Regions from separate parts of the Rahnella sp. Larv3_ips genome, predicted to be linked through region 1. Evidence: predicted binding sites of a transcription regulator. Region 1 holds the regulator's gene; the other holds the start of a gene.
The links. Region 1 encodes Fur, which represses iron uptake genes when iron is present. Its sites were predicted from a motif close to ATAATAATGAGAACNACTATCAA; they were not measured.
Positions count from the first base shown of each region.

Region 1 (10,104 bases):
ATCATTGAAAACTTTACCGGTGATGACGTGCAACAGGTGAAAATGCCAAACCATCCGAGCAAGCCGGAAATGGGCACCCGCGACGTGCCTTTCACCCGTGAGATTTACATCGATCAGGCTGATTTCCGCGAAGAAGCTAACAAGCAGTACAAGCGTCTGGTGCTGGGCAAAGAAGTGCGCCTGCGCAATGCGTATGTGATCAAAGCGGAACGCATTGAGAAAGATGCCGAAGGGAATATCACCACTATCTTCTGTTCTTACGATATCGACACGCTGAGCAAAGATCCTGCTGATGGCCGCAAGGTGAAAGGTGTGATCCACTGGGTTTCCGCCACTGAAGGTAAGCCAGCAGAATTCCGTCTGTATGACCGTCTGTTCAGCGTAGCGAACCCCGGTCAGGCAGAGGATTTCCTGACCACCATCAACCCGGAGTCACTGGTTATCGCTCAGGGCTTTGTAGAGCCTTCTCTGGCAGGGGCGCAGGCGGAAGTCAGCCTGCAGTTCGAACGTGAAGGTTACTTCTGTGCCGACAGCCGCTATTCCAGCGCGGAGCATCTGGTGTTTAACCGCACCGTCGGTCTGCGCGATACCTGGGAAAGCAAACCCGTCGTCTGATTGAAGTAAGACTTATTTTTAACGCAGCTTCGGCTGCGTTTTTTTATGCCTTAAGCAATATCGAAATTGATTTCTGTCGCGAATTAATGTGTTTATGATGCGCACTTTTTAGCGGCTCTGATTAAATACCCCTGAAAGCTGAAACGTGTAAACCACAGACTTATCCTTTTTAGTTATTTGATTCTTAATTGTTTTCACTTTTTCCCTCGCTTAAATTCCCACAAAGTTCTTTCTGTAATACTTTTTCATCTTTATGTGCACTTTGTCATATTTCAGAGATCAATGATGAATTACTCATTGATAATTCGCGTCGCGAAAAATACTCTACCCTTGCTTTTACGGTGACGTCTCTGACGCCCGCTTTTAATACCCGTTTGGGTTTTGCAGTTACTTTTTAGTCAAAAATGAGGAATTTCTATGCACAAGCACCTTAACCGGGGCAGGGGATCGGCTTATCTGAAACCTGTGATGTATTCTCTGGCCGGCACCTTATTGGGTGGCGGATTAATGTTTTCTGAAGAGGCAAACGCGGCGGGCTTTATTGATGATTCGACGCTCACCGGTGGCGTGTATTACTGGCAGCGCGAACGTGATCGCAAAGATCTGAATAAAACCAAAGAAGAAACCCGCCCCGACGGCTCTAAAGTCACCGTCAACAACCCTGATTACGATAAATACGCCACTAACCTTTCTCATGCCACCGCCAACCTGAATCTGGATTTCTCCTCCGGTTATGCGTGGGATATGTTCGGCATCGACGTTGCAGCTTTTACGGCAATTGAAATGGCCGAAGCCAGCGACAGCGGCCACCCGAACGAAATTGCATTCTCCTCAAAAAATCACGCCTACGATGAAGATTACTCTGGCGATAAAGGCGGAGTCAGCCTGTATAAAGCTGCCGGTAAGTTCAAATACGGCGGCTTCTGGGGCCACGCGGGTTACATTCAGCCTACCGGCCAAACCCTGATTGCGCCGCACTGGAGTTTCATGCCGGGCACGTATCGCGGCGCAGAAGCCGGATATAAACATGATTTTGGCGAGCCGGGCGAACTAAGTTTCTCTTACATGTGGGCGGATGAATATAAATCACCGTGGCATCTGGAAATGGATGATTTCCGCCAGAATGACAAAAAAACCGGTGTTTCCTATATTCACTCGCTGGGCGCGAAATACGACTTCAAAAATGATCTGGTGCTCGAAGCCGCCTATGGCGAAGCGGAAAGCTACGTCGATCAGTATTTCGCTAAAGCCTCTTACAAAATGGATCTGCTGGGTAACCCGCTGACCACCAGCTACCAGTTCTACGGTGCAGAAGACCGCATCAGTGATAAAAACGATCCTAACAGTTTGTACGATGGGCTGGCATGGTTGCAGGCTCTGACGTTCGGTTATACCACCGGCCAGTTTGACTGGCGTCTGGAAGGGACGATGGTCAAGGCGGAGGGGAATCAGGGCTACTTCCTTCAGCGTATGACCCCAACGTATTCCTCATCCAATGGTCGTCTCGATGTGTGGTGGGATAACCGTTCCGACTTCAACGCCAACGGCGAAAAAGCGGTATATGCCGGTGTTTTATATGATCTGGCGAAATGGGATCTGCCGGGCTTCGCGGTCGGCGGTTCCTATGTTTATGCATGGGATGCCAAGCCAAGCACCAATGCAGTTTATGACCAAAGCCAGCGTCTGAAAGAAAGTGCGTGGAGTCTGGATGCGCTTTACACCCTTCAGGAAGGGCGCGCCAAAGGCACGTTGTTCAAATTGCATTACACCCAGTATGACAACCATTCAGATATTCCGAGCTGGGGCGGTGGTTACGGCAACATCTTCCAGGATGAAAAAGATGTGAAATTTATCGTTATCGCTCCATTCACTATTTTCTGAGGTCACTATGTCGATGAATAAATTACTGCTGATCGTGACCACGTCTTTATTGCTGGCCGGTTGTTCCCAGACGTCAGGGCAGGCTGAAGATGCCAGACTGCGCAAGGCTTACAGCGCCTGCATCAACACTGCCGAAGGCTCGCCGGACAAACTTGCATCCTGCCAGGCGGTTCTTAACGTTCTGAAGGAAGAGAAAGCTCACCAGCAGTTTGCACAACAGGAAACGGTACGCGTGCTGGATTACCAGCGCTGCCTGACGGCACGCAAAACCGGAGACGGGCAGGCTTACGCCGCCGATTGTGGAAAAATCTGGAAGGAAATTAAAGCCAATAACTCACCTGCGCCGGTGCAGTAAACCTCGTCAATCCCTGAAGGTGAGACAGAAAACCCCGGCTTGCCGGGGTTTTTTATGTCTTTCATCGCTGATAAACGGGCATAAAAAAACCGCTTTTCAGCGGTTAATTTTAGGTCGATATCAACGAGCCCGGCAGATTACTGCGCAGGTTTGTCATTGTGCAAAGAGTCATCTTCGCGGCAGTCGCCTGCTTCACAGTGGCCGTACAGGTACAGGCTGTGGTTGGTCAGTTTGATACCGTGTTTTTTAGCAATTTCGCGCTGACGACCTTCAATGTATTCGTCGCGGAATTCAATAACACGGCCACAATCTAAGCAAATCAGGTGATCGTGATGGTGTTGCTGAGTCAGTTCGAACACGGACTTGCCGCCTTCGAAGTTATGGCGGGTCACGATACCGGCGTCATCAAACTGGTTCAGAACGCGGTAAACCGTCGCCAGACCAATCTCTTCACCCATATCAATCAATTGTTTGTACAGATCTTCCGCACTAACGTGATGACCTTCCGGCGCTTGCAACACTTCCAGGATTTTAAGGCGCGGAAGCGTGACTTTTAAGCCGGCTTTCTTCAGTGCGGTGTTGTTGTCAGTCATGCGGATTCAGTCCTGTTACTATGTGCTAATCAAGTTGAGGCATGGAGCCTGTGGCATCAGCGGCACAAAATTCTTCGATTAGGATCCTTCTTTTAACGGAAGTGTGCCGATCCCCTAAACGATAGCCTGTTAATAAAGATCACTAAATGCCAGTCACATAAGACAATGCAACGACTTGATCGATAGAAAAAACAGATGAACTCAGTGTACCTTGATACCACCGAAAGTAACAATTTTGTTGTGGCTAAATTGTTAATTTCAGTAATAGTTTGGCCCTTTAATTGTAGAATAAATCCTCAGGGCCAACAGGGTTTTTAGCCAATAATTTCTGAAAGGCTCAATTCTTCAGTAATTTGCTTAACCCAGGCGTCAACGCGCTCATTGGTTAATTCCGGCTGACGGTCTTCATCAATAGCCAGTCCAATGAAATGTTTATCATCTGCCAGACCTTTGGATGCTTCGAAGTGATAGCCTTCGGTTGGCCAGTGACCCACAATCACCGCGCCGCGTGGCTCAATGATGTCGCGCACGGTGCCCAGCGCATCACAGAAATATTCTGCGTAGTCTTCCTGATCGCCGCAACCAAACAGCGCAACCAGCTTACCTTCAAAATCTATCTCTTCCAGGCTTGGGAAGAAATCGTCCCAGTCACACTGAGCTTCACCGTAATACCAGGTTGGAATACCGATCAGCAAAATATCGAATTTTTCCAGATCCTCTTTGCTGCTCTTCGCAATGTCATGCACCTCAGCAACATCTTTACCCAGTTGTTTCTGGATCATTTTTGCGATGTTTTCGGTGTTACCTGTATCGGATCCAAAGAAGATTCCTACTACGGCCATAAGATGTCTAACCTCTTGTTCTCAATGATAAGCCCTACATTGCAGGCAATAATAGTGCTGATAATAGCAAACTCGTGAGGCGGAGAATATGCTTCTGCTCGCCTTCTTAACTGACGAATAAGTTTATCGGGCAATCTTTTTAAGTGGTATCGCCTTCGTGTGCTTTTAATCCAGATAAAATCCTCAAAATTGACGGGGTTAAAAGCAAAGTGAAGAAATATATCTTAACAATACTAAATTTTAAGCACGTCCCGCCGATAGATGATGCGAGAGCAATCTCAACATAATAAAGAAATCGATGCCCGGAGAGGTGTTCAAACATGTCCTGGGGCACTTGCCTGATGGTTACTTGTCTTGATTCTCCGCATCCCCCTCAATCCTCAGACCAGAAACAGTCATGTTTCGAGAGAGGCATATCGTGCAGTTTTTAAAAAATATCACCATCAGGGCCGCGTTATTAACCATTCTTGGCGTTTTCTGCGTTATGTGGGCGGGTGTATCCCTTTACACCGTTAACTCACTGAATACGCTGACGCAAAACACCCGCAACAGTTCTGAGCTCGTCAACAATATGGCGCTGATCAGCAAAGGAAATGATCAGTATTTTCGTACCGTAACCCGCTTAAGCCGTGCGGTGTCGCAGCTTCAGGCCGATCCGACCAAAGGGCCGGAAATTTTTGATACCGCAAAACAATCCCTTGAAGCCCTGACGCAGGCGCAGGCGGATTTCAAAGCGGCCCCGCATCCGGGGCTGGAAGATTCAGCGGTTCAGGAATTACTCACCCGTTGGGAAAGTCTGATAACGCAGGGCGTGAAGCCGTTATTTGAGGCCGCCAGCAGCAAAAATATCGATGCGTACAATCAGCTGTCGCAGTCTGGCGTTCCGGCGTTAAGCCGTGATTTCGGGGCTGCCATGCAAAAAGTCAGCAGCCAGATCGCGGTGGATTTCAGCGCGGCGCAAACGGAGTCTAATCATCTGACTAATCTCAGCAAAGTGATTCAGATCACCGCGTTTGTTATTGGGCTGATTATCCTGCTGCTGACCGATCGCTATCTGGTGATGGCGTTAGTCAAACCGCTGGATAAACTCCGCGATCAGTTCGCGCTGATTGCCAGTGGTGACCTGACGCATAACATGGAAGAGTTCGGTAAAAACTGCGCCGGTAAGTTGATTCCGTTACTGAACATCATGCAGGCCAGTCTGGTGAATACCGTGCAAACCATCCGTAACTGCACGAACAATATTTACCAGGGCGCGTCTGAAATTTCTGCCGGCAATAACGATCTCTCTTCCCGTACCGAAGAGCAGGCGTCTGCGCTGGAAGAGACGGCGGCCAGCATGGAAGAGCTGACAGCCACGGTGAAACACAATGCTGACAACGCGCATCACGCCAGCCAGCTGGTGATAGAAGCCTCTACCACGGCGCAGAAGGGCGGCAGTATTGTCGCGGATGTGGTCAGCACCATGAAAGATATTTCAGGCAGCTCGAAGAAAATCGCGGAGATTACCTCGGTCATCAACAGTATCGCCTTCCAGACCAACATTCTGGCGCTGAATGCCGCGGTTGAAGCCGCCCGTGCAGGCGAACAGGGCCGCGGGTTCGCCGTGGTCGCCAGCGAAGTGCGCAATCTGGCACAGCGTAGTGCGCAGGCAGCAAAAGAGATTGAGTCGCTGATCAGCGAATCCGTTTCCCGCGTTGACAGCGGTTCCAAACTGGTCGAAAACGCCGGTCAGACCATGAATGAAGTGGTGCGTTCGATCACACACGTCACGGATATTATGGCCGAAATCGCGTCAGCATCTGATGAGCAAAGTAAAGGCATCAGCCAGGTAGCTGTGGCCGTGACGCAGATGGACAGCGTCACGCAGCAGAACGCCGCGCTGGTTGAACAGGCGTCTCAGGCCGCCGTCTCTCTGGAAGAGCAGGCTGCATTGCTGAACAACGCCGTCGCGACCTTTAAACTCAGCGACAGCGTGACGCGCGTTGGGGCAAAACCGACCGGTAAGATGCCAGCGCCGTTATTGCGACCGGACACAGGAATGATGTCGGCGAAGAGTGCTGAAAACTGGGAAACGTTCTGAGTGGGAAAAAGGAAGTTAGCCGGGAATAAGTAAGAAAAAACAAACGGGTAGCCTGAGAAGGTTACCCGTTTTCAATCAGCCTTCATGACCGTTAAGATGCGCAAGCAGCATCTCTTCAATCAATTCGCTACGACTGATATTGCGTTCTTCTGCCAGCTTATTGAGGGTATCAACAGCATCGGCGTTCATTTTCAGCTCCACGCGACGCAGACCGCTCGCTTTATCGCGGCGTAACTGATTGCGCTTGTTGATCCTGAGCTGTTCATCACGGGATAGCGGATTTGTTTTTGGACGCCCCGGACGGCGGTCATCTGCGAACAGATCAATCGTCGTGCGATCCAGTTGTTCTTTTGCCATAGGTAGCGGTACAACCAGGGAAGTTTTTACATCGGAAAACGGCAAGCCGATTCCTGACGAGCGTTTCACACATTTCGGGCTAAGAAACCCTGACCCAATTCACCTCCCGCCACTCGACCTGAGTGAAACGGGGCGGCAAAAATTATAGCGCGCAATCATACCCTAGCGCGCCTGGGGTTCACAACGCCTGATTGCCCTGATTTCATGATAACTTCTGACGTTGTGCAGACTTTTTGCACAATTTATCCCCAGGATGTTAAACCTCAGGCTGCATCGATGAAACGATGCACAGCGCGCAACACCGCCTCAGGTTTTTCCGCATGCACCCAGTGACCGGCACCGGCCACCACATGCGCTTTCGCCTGCGGGAACTGGCGGGCAATGGCGCTGCGATATTCATCCTGTACATACGGCGATAACCCGCCACGGATAAACAGCGCCGGGTGATCCCACGCCGGGACGTCTTCCCAGCCGGTAATGGTGTCGTATTGACTGAGCAACACCGGCACGTTGAAGCGCCATTCTCCCTGCGCGAACGACTTCAGCAGGAACTGGATCACACCGTCTTCCTTTATATGCTCACGCATACACTCCGTGGCGGAGGTGCGGTCGCGCAGCCCTGCTTTCGTCACTGCGTTGATCGCCGCAAAAATCTCGTCATGGCGGCGCACGTGGTAATCCACCGGCGCGACATCTATGGCAATCAGCTTTTCGATGCGATCGGGGATAAGCGCCGTCAGCGCCATGGCCGCTTTTCCGCCCATTGAATGGCCAATAACGATGATTTTTTGGAAACCGACGTCATCCAGCGTTTCCACTAAATCCTGCGCCATCGCGGCGTAAGACATCTCATCCGCGCGGCCGGACTGGCCGTGATTACGCAAATCAACCTGCAACACTCTATGCTGTTGTTTCAGGTCGCGGGCCAGAATGCCCAGATTATCAAGGGTTCCGAACAAACCGTGGATTAACAAAACCGGCAGGGCAGTGCTGCCAGCCACTTCAGGTTCTTGCAGGCGATAATGTAATTTCATGGCGAAGTTCATACAGATAAACAATCTCATTAGGTTATCATGAGTGGCGGATAATTTTTCAAAACAGAAAGTTTCTGCCAGATGCCTGAGCGGGATTTCACTATGTGGGACAGAACAGGCCGGGGCCAGCATGCAGCGAAAAGGTAATAATTCTGCTTTTTGCTTCGCGGCACAATTCCCCTGTTCGTTACTGCGTAGAAATTTGTATAATCCTTTTGAATTAAGTAGAAAAACAGTACTGGATAAAGATGAAAACTATTGAGGTTGACGAAGAACTCTACCGCTATATTGCCAGCCACACACAAGCCATCGGTGAGAGTGCGTCTGATATTTTGCGCCGCATGCTGAAATTTACTGCCGGTCAGACCTCGCCTGCCGCGCCCGCGAACACTCCTGTTATTGCCGGCACCGTGGCTGCGGGAAAACCCGCCGCTGCCGCTCCGGCACCGACGTCGCGCGATAAAGTCCGTGCCGTGCGTGAAATGCTGCTGTCTGACGAGTACGCAGAGCAGACCAAAGCGGTCAACCGGTTTATGTTGATCCTGTCTACGCTCTACAACCTTAACGCGAAAGAATTTGCTGTTGCGACCGAGTCACTGACTGGCCGCACGCGGACCTATTTTGCCGGTGACCAGCAAACGTTGCTGCAAAACGGCATTCATACCAAGCCTAAACACGTTCCCGGAACGCCGTATTGGGTTATTACAAATACCAACACAGGTCGCAAACGCAGCATGATCGAACACATCATGCAGTTCATGCAGTTCCCTGCGGAACTGACTGACAAAGTGTGCGGCACCCTCTAATTTCAGCGTCAGGGAGAAGCGCCAATGGCTAATCACCCCCGTGCAGGGCAACCTGCTCAGCAAAGCGATTTGATCAACGTGGCGCAGTTAACGTCACAGTATTACGTTCTGCAACCGGATCCGGCTAACACAGCGCATGCTGTGAAATTCGGCACATCCGGCCATCGCGGGAGTTCGTTGCGTCACAGCTTTAACGAAGCGCACATCCTGGCCATTGCTCAGGCGATTGCCGAAGTGCGTAAAGAGCAGGGCACCACCGGCCCGTGCTACGTGGGTAAAGATACCCACGCGCTGTCCGAACCGGCGTTTATTTCTGTGCTGGAAGTGCTGACGGCCAATGGCGTTGACGTCATTGTGCAGGAAGATAACGGATTCACCCCCACTCCGGCGGTGTCTCACGCGATCCTGACCCATAACCGCAAAGGCGGCGCGCTGGCTGATGGCATTGTCATCACCCCATCGCACAACCCACCGGAAGATGGCGGCATCAAATACAACCCGACCAACGGCGGCCCGGCAGATACCAATCTGACCTCCGTTATTGAGAAACGCGCCAACGCGCTGCTGGCAGCAAAACTGGCCGGTGTGAAGCGTCAGTCTCTGGATCAGGCGTGGAAAAGCGGTCATCTGGTGGCACAGGATCTGGTTCAGCCGTTTATCGAAGGGCTGACCGAGATCGTCGATATGGCCGCGATTCAGAAAGCGGGCCTGAAACTGGGCGTTGATCCGCTCGGCGGTTCCGGTATCGAATACTGGAAACGTATTGCTGAGCATTACAAACTGGATCTGACGCTGGTGAACGATGAAGTCGATCAGACTTTTCGTTTCATGCACCTCGACCACGACGGCGTGATCCGCATGGACTGTTCGTCGGAATCCGCCATGGCCGGTCTGCTGGCGCTGCGTGATAAATTCGATCTGGCTTTCGCCAATGACCCTGACTACGACCGCCACGGCATCGTGACGCCAGCCGGTCTGATGAACCCGAACCATTATCTGGCGGTGGCGATTCAGTACCTGTTCCAGCACCGTCCGCAGTGGGGCAAAGACGTTGCCGTCGGTAAAACGCTGGTATCGAGTGCGATGATCGACCGCGTGGTGGAAGATTTGGGCCGTAAACTGGTGGAAGTGCCGGTCGGTTTCAAATGGTTCGTTGATGGCCTGTTTGACGGCAGCTTCGGTTTTGGTGGCGAAGAAAGTGCAGGGGCTTCTTTCCTGCGTTTCGACGGCACTCCGTGGTCTACCGACAAAGACGGTATCATCATGTGCCTGCTGGCGGCGGAAATTACCGCCGTCACCGGCAAGAACCCGCAGGAACATTACAACGAGCTGGCTGCCCGCTTTGGCGCGCCAAGCTACAACCGTATTCAGGCACCTGCGACTCACGCGCAAAAAGCCGCGCTGTCCAAACTTTCTCCTGAACAGGTGAAAGCCGACACGCTGGCCGGTGACCCGATCACTGCCCGTCTGACCAACGCGCCGGGTAACGGCGCGTCTATCGGCGGCCTGAAAGTGATGACCAAAAACGGCTGGTTCGC
Region 1 covers NZ_MJIB01000005.1:398,914-409,017, reverse strand. The annotation lists gene glnS (glutamine--tRNA ligase) at 1-615, shown strand, start outside; gene ED901_RS10680 (OprD family outer membrane porin) at 1,084-2,496, shown strand; gene chiQ (ChiQ/YbfN family lipoprotein) at 2,510-2,851, shown strand; gene fur (ferric iron uptake transcriptional regulator) at 2,989-3,444, opposite strand; gene fldA (flavodoxin FldA) at 3,759-4,286, opposite strand; gene ED901_RS10660 (methyl-accepting chemotaxis protein) at 4,705-6,369, shown strand; gene ybfE (LexA regulated protein) at 6,445-6,726, opposite strand; gene ybfF (esterase) at 6,990-7,772, opposite strand; gene seqA (replication initiation negative regulator SeqA) at 8,009-8,566, shown strand; gene pgm (phosphoglucomutase (alpha-D-glucose-1,6-bisphosphate-dependent)) at 8,591-10,104, shown strand, end outside.

Region 2 (10,104 bases), on a different contig from region 1:
GCGGTCATCAAGCAGCAGCGTGGCGAGGTCATCTGCCACGGCGTCTGCCTGCGGATCTTTATCCTGATAAATCAGTTTCAGATAGGCGCCGCAGTCATCGCAGGCTTCGGCTTTTACCGTTGCCTGTTCGTCGTCGATGGACCACAGGTTGAGATGTTGCATCTCGTCACAGTTGCTGCATTTTGCCCGCACCACATGCCATTCGCTTTCGCACAGATTGCAGTGCAGATAGCGCAGGCCGCTGGCCGTGATCACCGCAGACACAGGAATGCTGCCGCAAACCGGGCAGAACTGACGGTTCTCGCCGTAATCCGCACGCCCGACGCCACGCAATTGTGCCGCCATCTGCGCCCAGTACAGTGATAACGCGGCCCAGATAAAGGGGGCGTGATCGGCCGGAACGTGTTTGAAATCCTGGCAAAGCAGTTCTGTCGCCATCATTTCACGCTGAAGGTTCGGGGACTGCTCAAGGCGGTCCAGCACCGCGCGCACCGGCTCAGAAGCGTCCGGCTTCAGGACAGCAATCAGCGCGTCCAGCAGCATCAGCCAGTGCGGCGTACGCGGAAACAGGCTGCAATCGAGCGGCGGTTTACCGGCGGCTTTTTGCAATTCGTCACTCAGACTGATGTCGAGCGGGAACGTCTCAAGCACCTGCTGCTGCGCGTCGCAAATCGAAGCCGCAAAGTTCAGATACCCGTCGAGCGGGCTGTCTTCTGCCAGTTTTTTCAGACGACCGGCGCGGTTCTGGTAGAGCTTTTTCAGGTTAGCGAACAGTACCGGCGGGATGTCCCCCGCCGTTTTTTTACCGTCAGCCAGCAAGTCCTGTGCAACTATCTGGATGCTCATCCGGCTTTCCTCTCGTCTTGTTCTTTTTTCTGCTCTTCATCGCGCACCTGACGATACCAGCGCGGATGGTGATACTTCGCCCATGACACCGGCACTTTGCCGCCGGTCATCGCCGAAATCGACCCTTTCGCCCATGTCGCGGCGTAAACGTGCATGATGATCACCAGAATCAGCCCGATACCGGCCACGGAATGCACCAGCAGCGCCAGACGGATCAGCGGTATCGGGAAATAATCCGCAAACCACGGACGCCAGATGATCACGCCGCTGGCCATCAGCAGTACCAGGCAACCGATCGCCGCCCAGAACACGCATTTCTGGCCGAAGTTATAGCGACCGGTGTCGCCGACTTCATGGTTGGTCAGCACTTTATCGATATTTTTCGCCCACACGAGGTCGTCTTTTTCCGGCAAATTGTGCTTCCAGTAACGGAAGAACATGCCGAGGAAAGAGACGAACATCACCACGCCGAAAAACGGATGGAGAATGCGCGCCAGTTGCGGGGTGCCGTACACGTTCATCATCCAGTTAAACGACGGGAAAAAGAAGCCGATACCGCTGAGCGCCAGCGTCACAAAACAGAACGCCACGATCCAGTGATTGAGGCGTTCCACCAGGTTATAGCGCTGGATTAACTTCTCTTTTTTCATGGCCGTTTCTCCTCATCGTCATGTTTATCCTCTTCGGCTTGCTCTTCCTCTTTGACGTAATTCGGTCCCACGCCGAGGAAGTGGAAGGCCGCTGCCGCAAAGGTCACCGCGAAGCCCACCGCCGCCAGCGGTTTCCAGACACCTTTCCACAAAGTGACCGCGGCGCTTATCGCCGGATCTTTTGGCAGGCCGTGATACAGCTGCGGATTGTCGGCGTGATGCAGCACATACATCACGTGCGTGCCGCCGACGCCCTGCGGGTCGTACAAACCGGCGTGCTCAAATCCGCGGCCTTTCAGCTCACTGACGCGTTCTGCGGCTAAATCCTGCATCGCGGTTTTGGTGCCGAAATGGATCGCGCCGGTCGGGCAGGTTTTCACACAGGCCGGTTCCTGGCCGACACTCACACGGTCAACGCACAGCGTGCATTTGTAGGCACGGTTGTCCTGTTTGTTGATGCGCGGAATGTTGAACGGGCAACCGGCGATGCAGTAACCGCAGCCGATGCAATGTTCAGACTGAAAATCGACGATGCCGTTGGCGTACTGCAAAATCGCGCCTTCCGCCGGGCAGGCTTTCAGGCAGCCAGGATCGGCGCAGTGCATGCAGCCGTCTTTGCGGATCAGCCATTCCAGCTTGCCGTTTTGTTCTACTTCCGAGAAACGCATCACCGTCCAGGATTTCGCGCTGAGATCCATCGGGTTGTCGTACACGCCGGTATTAATCCCGACGTCATCGCGCAGGTCGTTCCATTCGGAACAGGCGACCTGACAGCCTTTACAGCCGATGCAGGTGGTGACGTCGATGAGTTTCGCCACTTCCTGCTGATGATCGCGGGCACGCGGCGCTGGCGTAAACCCGTTGGTTGCGGACTTACGAAGTATGTCCTGAGATTGCATTGCCATAATTCGCCTCCGTTAGACCTTTTCCACGTTAACCAGGAACGCCTTGAACTCCGGCGTTTGCGAGTTAGCGTCACCGACTGACGGCGTCAGCGTGTTGGCTAAATAGCCCTTACGCGTCGCGCCTTCAAAACCCCAGTGGCAAGGAATGCCAATGGTATCGACGTGCTTGCCGTCGATGGTCAGAGGCCGGATGCGTTTGGTCACCACGGCTTTCGCCACAATGAATCCGCGCTTCGAGGAGACTTTCACCTCGTCGCCCTGCGCAATGCCTTTCGAGGCGGCCAGACCTTCGCCGATCTCGATAAACTGCTCAGGCTGCGCGATGGCATTCAGCAACGCGTGTTTGGTCCAGTGGCGGAACAATTCGGTGATCGAATAGGTGGTCGCCACATACGGGAAATCTTTGGCGGTGCCCATATTCGGCAGATCGCTGGCAAAAATACGCGCCACCGGATTCGAAATCACCGAAGGATGCAGCGGGTTAGTGCCAATCGGCGATTCGATCGGTTCGTAATGCTCAGGGAACGGGCCGTCAGCCATTTTGTCGGTGGCGAATAAACGCCCGACGCCTTCCTGTTGCATGATGAACGGTCCGACGCCGGAACCGGGCGCAGCGGCGCTGTAATCCGGCACGTCAAAACCAATCCACTTCGCGCCATCCCAGCGGATGATTTCGCGTTTTGGATCCCACGGCTGCCCCTGCGGGTCGGCGGAGGCGCGGTTATACAGAATGCGGCGGTTGAGCGGCCAGCACCACGCCCAGCCGGACGTACAGCCCAGGCCGGAAGGATCGGCGTTATCGCGGCGCGCCATCTGGTTACCGGCTTCGGTCCAGCTGCCGGCGTAAATCCAGCAGAAACTGGCGGTGCTGCCGTCGTTTTTCAGATGCGCAAAGGTCGAAATCTGCTGGCCTTTTTTCGCCAGCACATTGCCCTGATCGTCATGGATATCGGCCAGCGCTTTGCCGTTGGCTTCGCGGGCAATTTCTTCCGGCAGCGGGTCGAGCGGATCCTGATAATCCCACGCCATATTCATCACCGGCAGCGGATTGGCACCGCCTTCCTGCCGGTACAGCTCGCGCAGTTTCATGAACAGGCGCGCGATGATTTTGCCGTCGTGCAGCGCTTCACCCGGCGGCTCAGACGCCTGGAAGTGCCATTGCAGCCAGCGGCCGGAGTTCACGATCGAGCCGTTTTCTTCGGCGAAACAGGAAGACGGCAGGCGGAACACTTCGGTCTGAATATCGGCGGTCTGCACGTCGTTCATTGCGCCGTGGTTTTGCCAGAAGTTGGAGGATTCCGTCACCAGCGGGTCGATCACCACCATGTATTTCAGTTTTGAGAGCGCACGCGAGGATTTGTTTTTGTCCGGGAACGCGGCCAGCGGGTTGAAGCCCTGCACGATATAACCGTTCAGTTTGCCTTGCGTCATCAGCTCGGCTTGCTGCATCACGTCGTAGCTTTTGTCCCATTTCGGCAGCCAGTCAAAGCCCCAGTCGTTCTCTGCCGTGGCGTGATCGCCCCAGAAGCTTTTCATCATACTGACGAAGAAGTTCGGCGTGTTTTTCCAGAAATTGACCTGCCCGTCCACCAGCGGCGCTGGCGTGATCTGTTGCAGGTAATCGGTGAAATTGGTCTGTTTTTCTGACGGCAGAGGCATGTAGCCCGGCAGGTTCAGCGACAGCAAACCGAGGTCGGTGTAGCCCTGAATATTGGAGTGACCGCGCAGCGCATTGACGCCGCCGCCCGGCATACCAATGTTGCCGAGCAGCAACTGGATCATCGCCGCACAACGGATGATTTGCGCGCCGCCGGTGTGGTGCGTCCAGCCCAGTGCATACAGAATGGTCGAGGTTTTATCGCGCGCGCAGGTTTCCGCCAGAATGGAACTGATCAGCAGAAAATCTTCTTTCGAGGTGCCGCACAGACGCTCCACCAGTTCGGGGGTGTAGCGGGAAACGTGCTCTTTCAGCAGATTCCAGACACAGCGAGGGTCCTGCAGGGTTTTGTCTTGTTTCGCGAAGCCTTTCTCATCGAGCTGATAATGCCAGCTTTCTTTGTTGTAGGATTTTTTCGCCGCATCAAATCCACTGAACAGCCCGTCGTTAAATTCATAGTCTTCACGCACCAGCAGGCTGGCGTTGGTGTATTCACGGACGTATTCGGTCTGAATTTTATTGTGCGTGATCAGGTAGTTGATCATACCCAGCAGGAACGCGGTGTCCGACCCGGCGCGGATCGGCGCATAGATATCGGCCACGGCGGCGCTGCGGTTGAAACGCGGATCGACGACGATGACTTTGGCGTTATTTTTGGTTTTCGCCTCAATCACCCATTTGAACCCGACCGGGTGCGCTTCTGCGGCGTTTCCGCCCATAATCAGAATGACGTTGGCGTTTTTGATATCGACCCAGTTGTTGGTCATCGCACCGCGACCAAAGCTTGGCGCTAACGCTGCAACGGTCGGGCCGTGGCACAGACGCGCCTGGCAGTCGATCGCCACCATGCCCAGCGCGCGGGTGAATTTCTGATCCAGCAGGCCGGTTTCGTTACTGGCCGCAGACGAACAGAGCATGCCGGTGGTCAGCCAGCGGTTAACCGTGACGTTATTGTCATTTTTCTCGACGAAGTTGGCGTCGCGGTCATCTTTCATCAGGCGGGCGATACGGGAAATCGCCTCATCCCATGAGATGCGCTGCCATTTATCAGAACCGGGCGCGCGATATTCGGGATACCTCAGACGGCCTTCGCTGTGGATGTAATCCAGCACGCCTGCGCCTTTCGGGCACAAGGAGCCACGACTGACCGGATGATCGGCGTCACCCTCTACGTGGAAGATATTTTCAGTGACGTTTTTCGCGCCGTCGCCCTGGCTGTAAATCAGCATCCCGCAACCGACTGAACAGTAGGTGCAGTTGTTGCGGGTTTCACGCGAGCGAAGCAGTTTATATTGGCGGGTTTCCGCCAGCGCGATTGTCGGGGCAAACCCCAATAATGCCGCTGTTGTGCCGGCCATACCGCCCGCACATATTTTGAATAATTGTCTTCTGCTGACTTGCATGAAAGACTCCTTCCCATCATTTGTTAACACATTGCTTTTCAAATTGCCGCTTTCCGCCGCAGTGGCGTAAGCGGTAAAATTAAGGCCTAAAGTCCTGACAGTTTGTACGGCTTATGTAGCCGGAATGTTTATAAGGTTATTGCTAATGGATGTCCATCAAGTAAACGAACTGGGCAAAAAAGATGATAAAAAAGTGACTCAGATCATCGGAGCGAGCCAAAAAACGGTGATGCAGCGCGCACATCTTGATGAGCCCAAAGATGACTGGATTGCTCAGGAAGTGCCCGTTGCGCTGGTCTATAACGGCATCTCGCACGTGGTGATGATGGCCTCGCCAAAAGATCTGGAAGCCTTTGCGCTGGGCTTTTCGCTGTCAGAAGGGATCATTGAATCCCCCGGTGACATTTACGGGATGGAAGTGACACCCACCTGTAACGGTATAGAAGTGAATATCGAGTTATCGAGCCGCCGTTTCGCCGGGCTGAAAGAGCGCCGTCGCGCCATGGCGGGGCGCACCGGCTGCGGCGTTTGCGGCATCGAACAACTGGGCGATTTGTTCCGCCCGCTCGCGCCGCTGCCGTTTACCCAGACCTTTGCGCTGGCGAATCTGGATAACGCGCTGAATCAGCTGAAATCCGTGCAGGAAATCGGCCAGCTGACCGGCTGTACCCACGCTGCCGCGTGGATAACCTCGCAGGGCGAATTACTGGGTGGCTGTGAAGACGTGGGTCGTCACGTGGCGCTGGATAAAATGCTGGGTATGCGCGCAAAACAGAATGACTGGACATCCGGCGCGGCGCTGGTTTCCAGCCGCGCCAGCTATGAAATGGTGCAGAAAGCCGCGATGTGCGGCATCGAAATTCTGTTCGCCGTCTCCGCCGCCACCACGCTCGCGGTCGAAGTCGCCGAAAAATGTCACCTGACGCTGGTCGGTTTCAGCAAACCGGGCCGGGCGACGGTGTATACGCATCCGCAAAGACTGCGTTAACGCTTTAAGCACACCGTGCCTTTAGACAATTTAGGATTGTTTGCGGTTATCTGGTTCTAAGCCCCGTATAACAGGCGCTTACGAGTACCCGTACAAAGGGTGGAGCATAGATAATCATTTTCAATATCATTTAATTAACTATAATGATCCGACTGATTACGCGGTGCTCACAATGACGGTGCCGCCCTACACTATGGAGACGATGAACATGAGTTATTCACTGCCATCACTGCCTTACGCATACGACGCACTCGAGCCGCATTTCGACAAAGAGACGATGGAAATCCATCACTCTAAACACCACCAGGCTTACGTGAACAACGCGAACGCTGCACTGGAAAGCCTGCCAGAACTGGCAAAACTTTCTGTTGAAGAGCTGATCGCAAACCTGGACAAAGTCCCTGCGGATAAGAAAGTTGCACTGCGTAACAACGCAGGTGGCCACGCTAACCACAGCCTGTTCTGGAAAGGCCTGAAAACCGGCACCACCCTGCAGGGCGAACTGAAATCTGCTATCGAACGCGATTTCGGCAGCGTTGACGCTTTCAAAGAAACGTTTGAAAAAGCAGCAACCACTCGTTTCGGCTCAGGCTGGGCGTGGCTGGTTCTGAAAGACGGCAAACTGGCCGTTGTTTCAACTGCTAACCAGGACAGCCCGCTGATGGGCGAAGCCGTTTCCGGCGCATCCGGTTACCCGCTGCTGGGTCTGGACGTTTGGGAACACGCTTACTACCTGAAATATCAGAACAAACGCCCTGACTACATCAAAGCTTTCTGGGATGTGGTGAACTGGGACGAAGCTGCAAAACGTCTGGCTGAAGCGAAGTAATTTCGCCCTGCCGCCCTTAACGGGCACGATGTTTTCGCCAATGGCGGGTCTGTGACCCGCCTTTTTTATGCCCTGCTTATTCTGCTAAAAACGTTACTCTGATCACTGTTTTACAGCGAATTATCCGCCTGGTTTTCTCCCTTTTCAGACATCGCCCGCATTAATCAAAAATACACCGCAGATCCTATAAAGTTTACCGCCAAGCCTACCGATAGATTCTTCACAAAGGCGTAACAAAACCGCCAACTTTGGCAGGGATGTTTTACGGAGAACGATTATGGGTAACGGCACGGGTCTTTCGCAGTGGATGAATAATCTCAGAGTCGGTACGAAACTGGGTCTGGGGTTTGGGTTAGTGTTAGTGATCGCCGCCGTGATCACCGTGGCGGGCATGGTCAAATTAAATGACATCAGCCAGCGCGCTGAAAAAGTGGATTTCAGTAATCAGATGAATGCGTTACTGAATGACGCCCGCCTGAGCCGTACGCTGTATCAGCTGAAATATGAACCGACGTATCTCCAGCAAAATCAGGAGAAAATCGACGCACTTTCGCAGCTGATCGCTCAGTCAAAAGGCAAGCTTGAATGGGACGCCACCAGCCAGGCAAATCTCGATCAGGTACCGGTAAAAATCCGCGAATATCAGCAGGCACAAAACGCCTTTAAACAGGCCGTTGACAGAAAAGACGCCGTGCGTGCCAGCTGGAATCTTTCCGAAACCGAAGCCGTGGTAACACGTTTACAGGATCAGTTGCGCGTGGAAGATGCCGATCCGTCAATCCGTCTGTCTCTGGCGGAAGTGGTTCAGAAGCTTATCAGCGTGCGTTATTACGTGCGCGGCCTGCTGCTGAACATGGATAAAGAATCCGAAGCCACGCTGCTCAAAGCCATTGATGAAACCCAGGCAAATGCCAAAAAACTGAATGCCCTGTTACTGCCCAACCAGCAGGCCACTCTGGCTCCGCTGATGAGTGCGCTGGCGAATTATAAAAGCCACGTCGTCGCTTATATGCCCGCGTATGAAGATGAGCAGAAAAACTCGCAGTTGCTGTCAGTCAAAGCCAGTGAGATGAATACGCTGGTGGCAAAAATCTTCAAAAATGAACTGGCGAACACGCACCTCGATATCAGCCGCGCACAAATGATGATGATGGTGATCACGCTCGTCGTTCTGCTGGCCGGTATTCTGATCGCATGGCGCATTACCCGCCAGATCACCCAGCCGCTGCGCGATACGCTGAAGACCGCCGAGCTGATTGCCAAGGGCGATTTGACGGCAGCCCATCCGACGGCGCGCCGCGACGAACTGGGTATGCTGATGAATGCGGTGTCGGCGATGAGCCAGAATCTCAGCACCATGATTTATGAGATCCGCTCGGGTGTGACGCAGGTTTCCCATGCTGCCGCAGAAATCGCGGCGGGGAATACCGATTTGTCTTCCCGTACGGAACAACAGGCAGCCGCCGTGGAAGAAACGGCAGCCAGTATGGAACAGCTAAGCGCAACGGTGAAACAGAATGCCGATAACGCCCATCACGCCAGCAAACTCGCCAGTGAAGCGTCCGGGACCGCCACGCTCGGCGGCAAACAGGTCAGCGACGTGGTCGATACCATGCAGCAGATTTCCGGCAGTTCTAAGCGCATTGCCGAAATTACGTCGGTCATCAACGGTATTGCCTTCCAGACCAACATTCTTGCGCTGAACGCCGCAGTAGAAGCTGCGCGCGCCGGAGAGCAGGGGCGCGGATTCTCGGTCGTGGCTTCTGAAGTCCGTACGCTGGCACAACGCAGTGCGCAGGCCGCGAAGGAAATTGAAGGGCTGATTGCTGAGTCGGTTGAGCGTGTGAATACCGGCGCGAAGCTGGTGGAAAACACCGGCCGCACCATGCAGGACATCGTGAAATCGGTTTCTCACGTGCGCGATATCATGGGTGAGATTGCCTCGGCGTCTGACGAGCAAAGCCGGGGTATCGCGCAGATATCACAGGCGATTGTCGAGATGGACAGCACCACCCAGCAGAACGCCGCGCTGGTTGAGCAATCCTCTGCCGCCGCCGATTCGCTCGAAGATCAGGCTGCCACGTTGACGCAGGCGGTATCCGTATTCCGTCTCGCTGATAACCGCAACATGCAGCACGCACCTGCCGCCAATGCCCTGCGCCGCCCGACGTTACCGCCAGTGCAGAATAAATCCAGCCAGGAAAACTGGGAAACGTTCTGATATTCCCTTTCATCCGGCGTGCGTCTCCCCGACAACGCGCCGGATGATTCTTCCTACTCACACCCTCTAATGCAGGTTATGCTGAGCTCAACGACTGATGAGTGGCGGAGACCTTATGCATTATCCCGACGTTTATATTGGTGCTATTGAGCAGTATCCCGGCTATTCCCCCAGCGCGATTGCCAAACGTCAGGTCAACGGCGGCATGGCATTAACGTCGCTGGGTCTGGAAGGCGATCAGCAGGCTGAAACGTCTTACCACGGGGGCACTGACCGCGCGCTGTGCCACTTTCCCCGCGAGCATTACGCCTGGCTGCGTCAGCAATTTCCCGAGGATGAAGAGCGCTTTCATCCGCCCGCGTTCGGCGAGAACCTTTCCACGCTGGGCATGACGGAAGAAAATGTCTTTATCGGCGATATTTTTCGCTGGGGCGACGCGCTGATTCAGGTTACGCAACCCCGCTCGCCCTGCTACAAGCTGAACCATTTTTTCGACTGCAAAAATCTGTCGCCGTTACTGCAAGACAGCGGCCGCTGCGGCTGGTTGTATCGCGTCGTGGCAACCGGAAACGTCAGTGGCGACAGGCCTCTGGAACTGATGACCC
Region 2 covers NZ_MJIB01000021.1:408,862-418,965, reverse strand. The annotation lists gene fdhE (formate dehydrogenase accessory protein FdhE) at 1-846, opposite strand, end outside; gene fdoI (formate dehydrogenase cytochrome b556 subunit) at 843-1,496, opposite strand; gene fdxH (formate dehydrogenase subunit beta) at 1,493-2,401, opposite strand; gene fdnG (formate dehydrogenase-N subunit alpha) at 2,414-5,461, opposite strand; gene fdhD (formate dehydrogenase accessory sulfurtransferase FdhD) at 5,607-6,449, shown strand; gene sodA (superoxide dismutase [Mn]) at 6,658-7,278, shown strand; gene ED901_RS21395 (methyl-accepting chemotaxis protein) at 7,556-9,499, shown strand; gene yiiM (6-hydroxyaminopurine reductase) at 9,615-10,104, shown strand, end outside.
Region 2: sodA (superoxide dismutase [Mn]) is a predicted target of Fur. The motif match lies at 6,557-6,579, and genes of this name have one in related genera.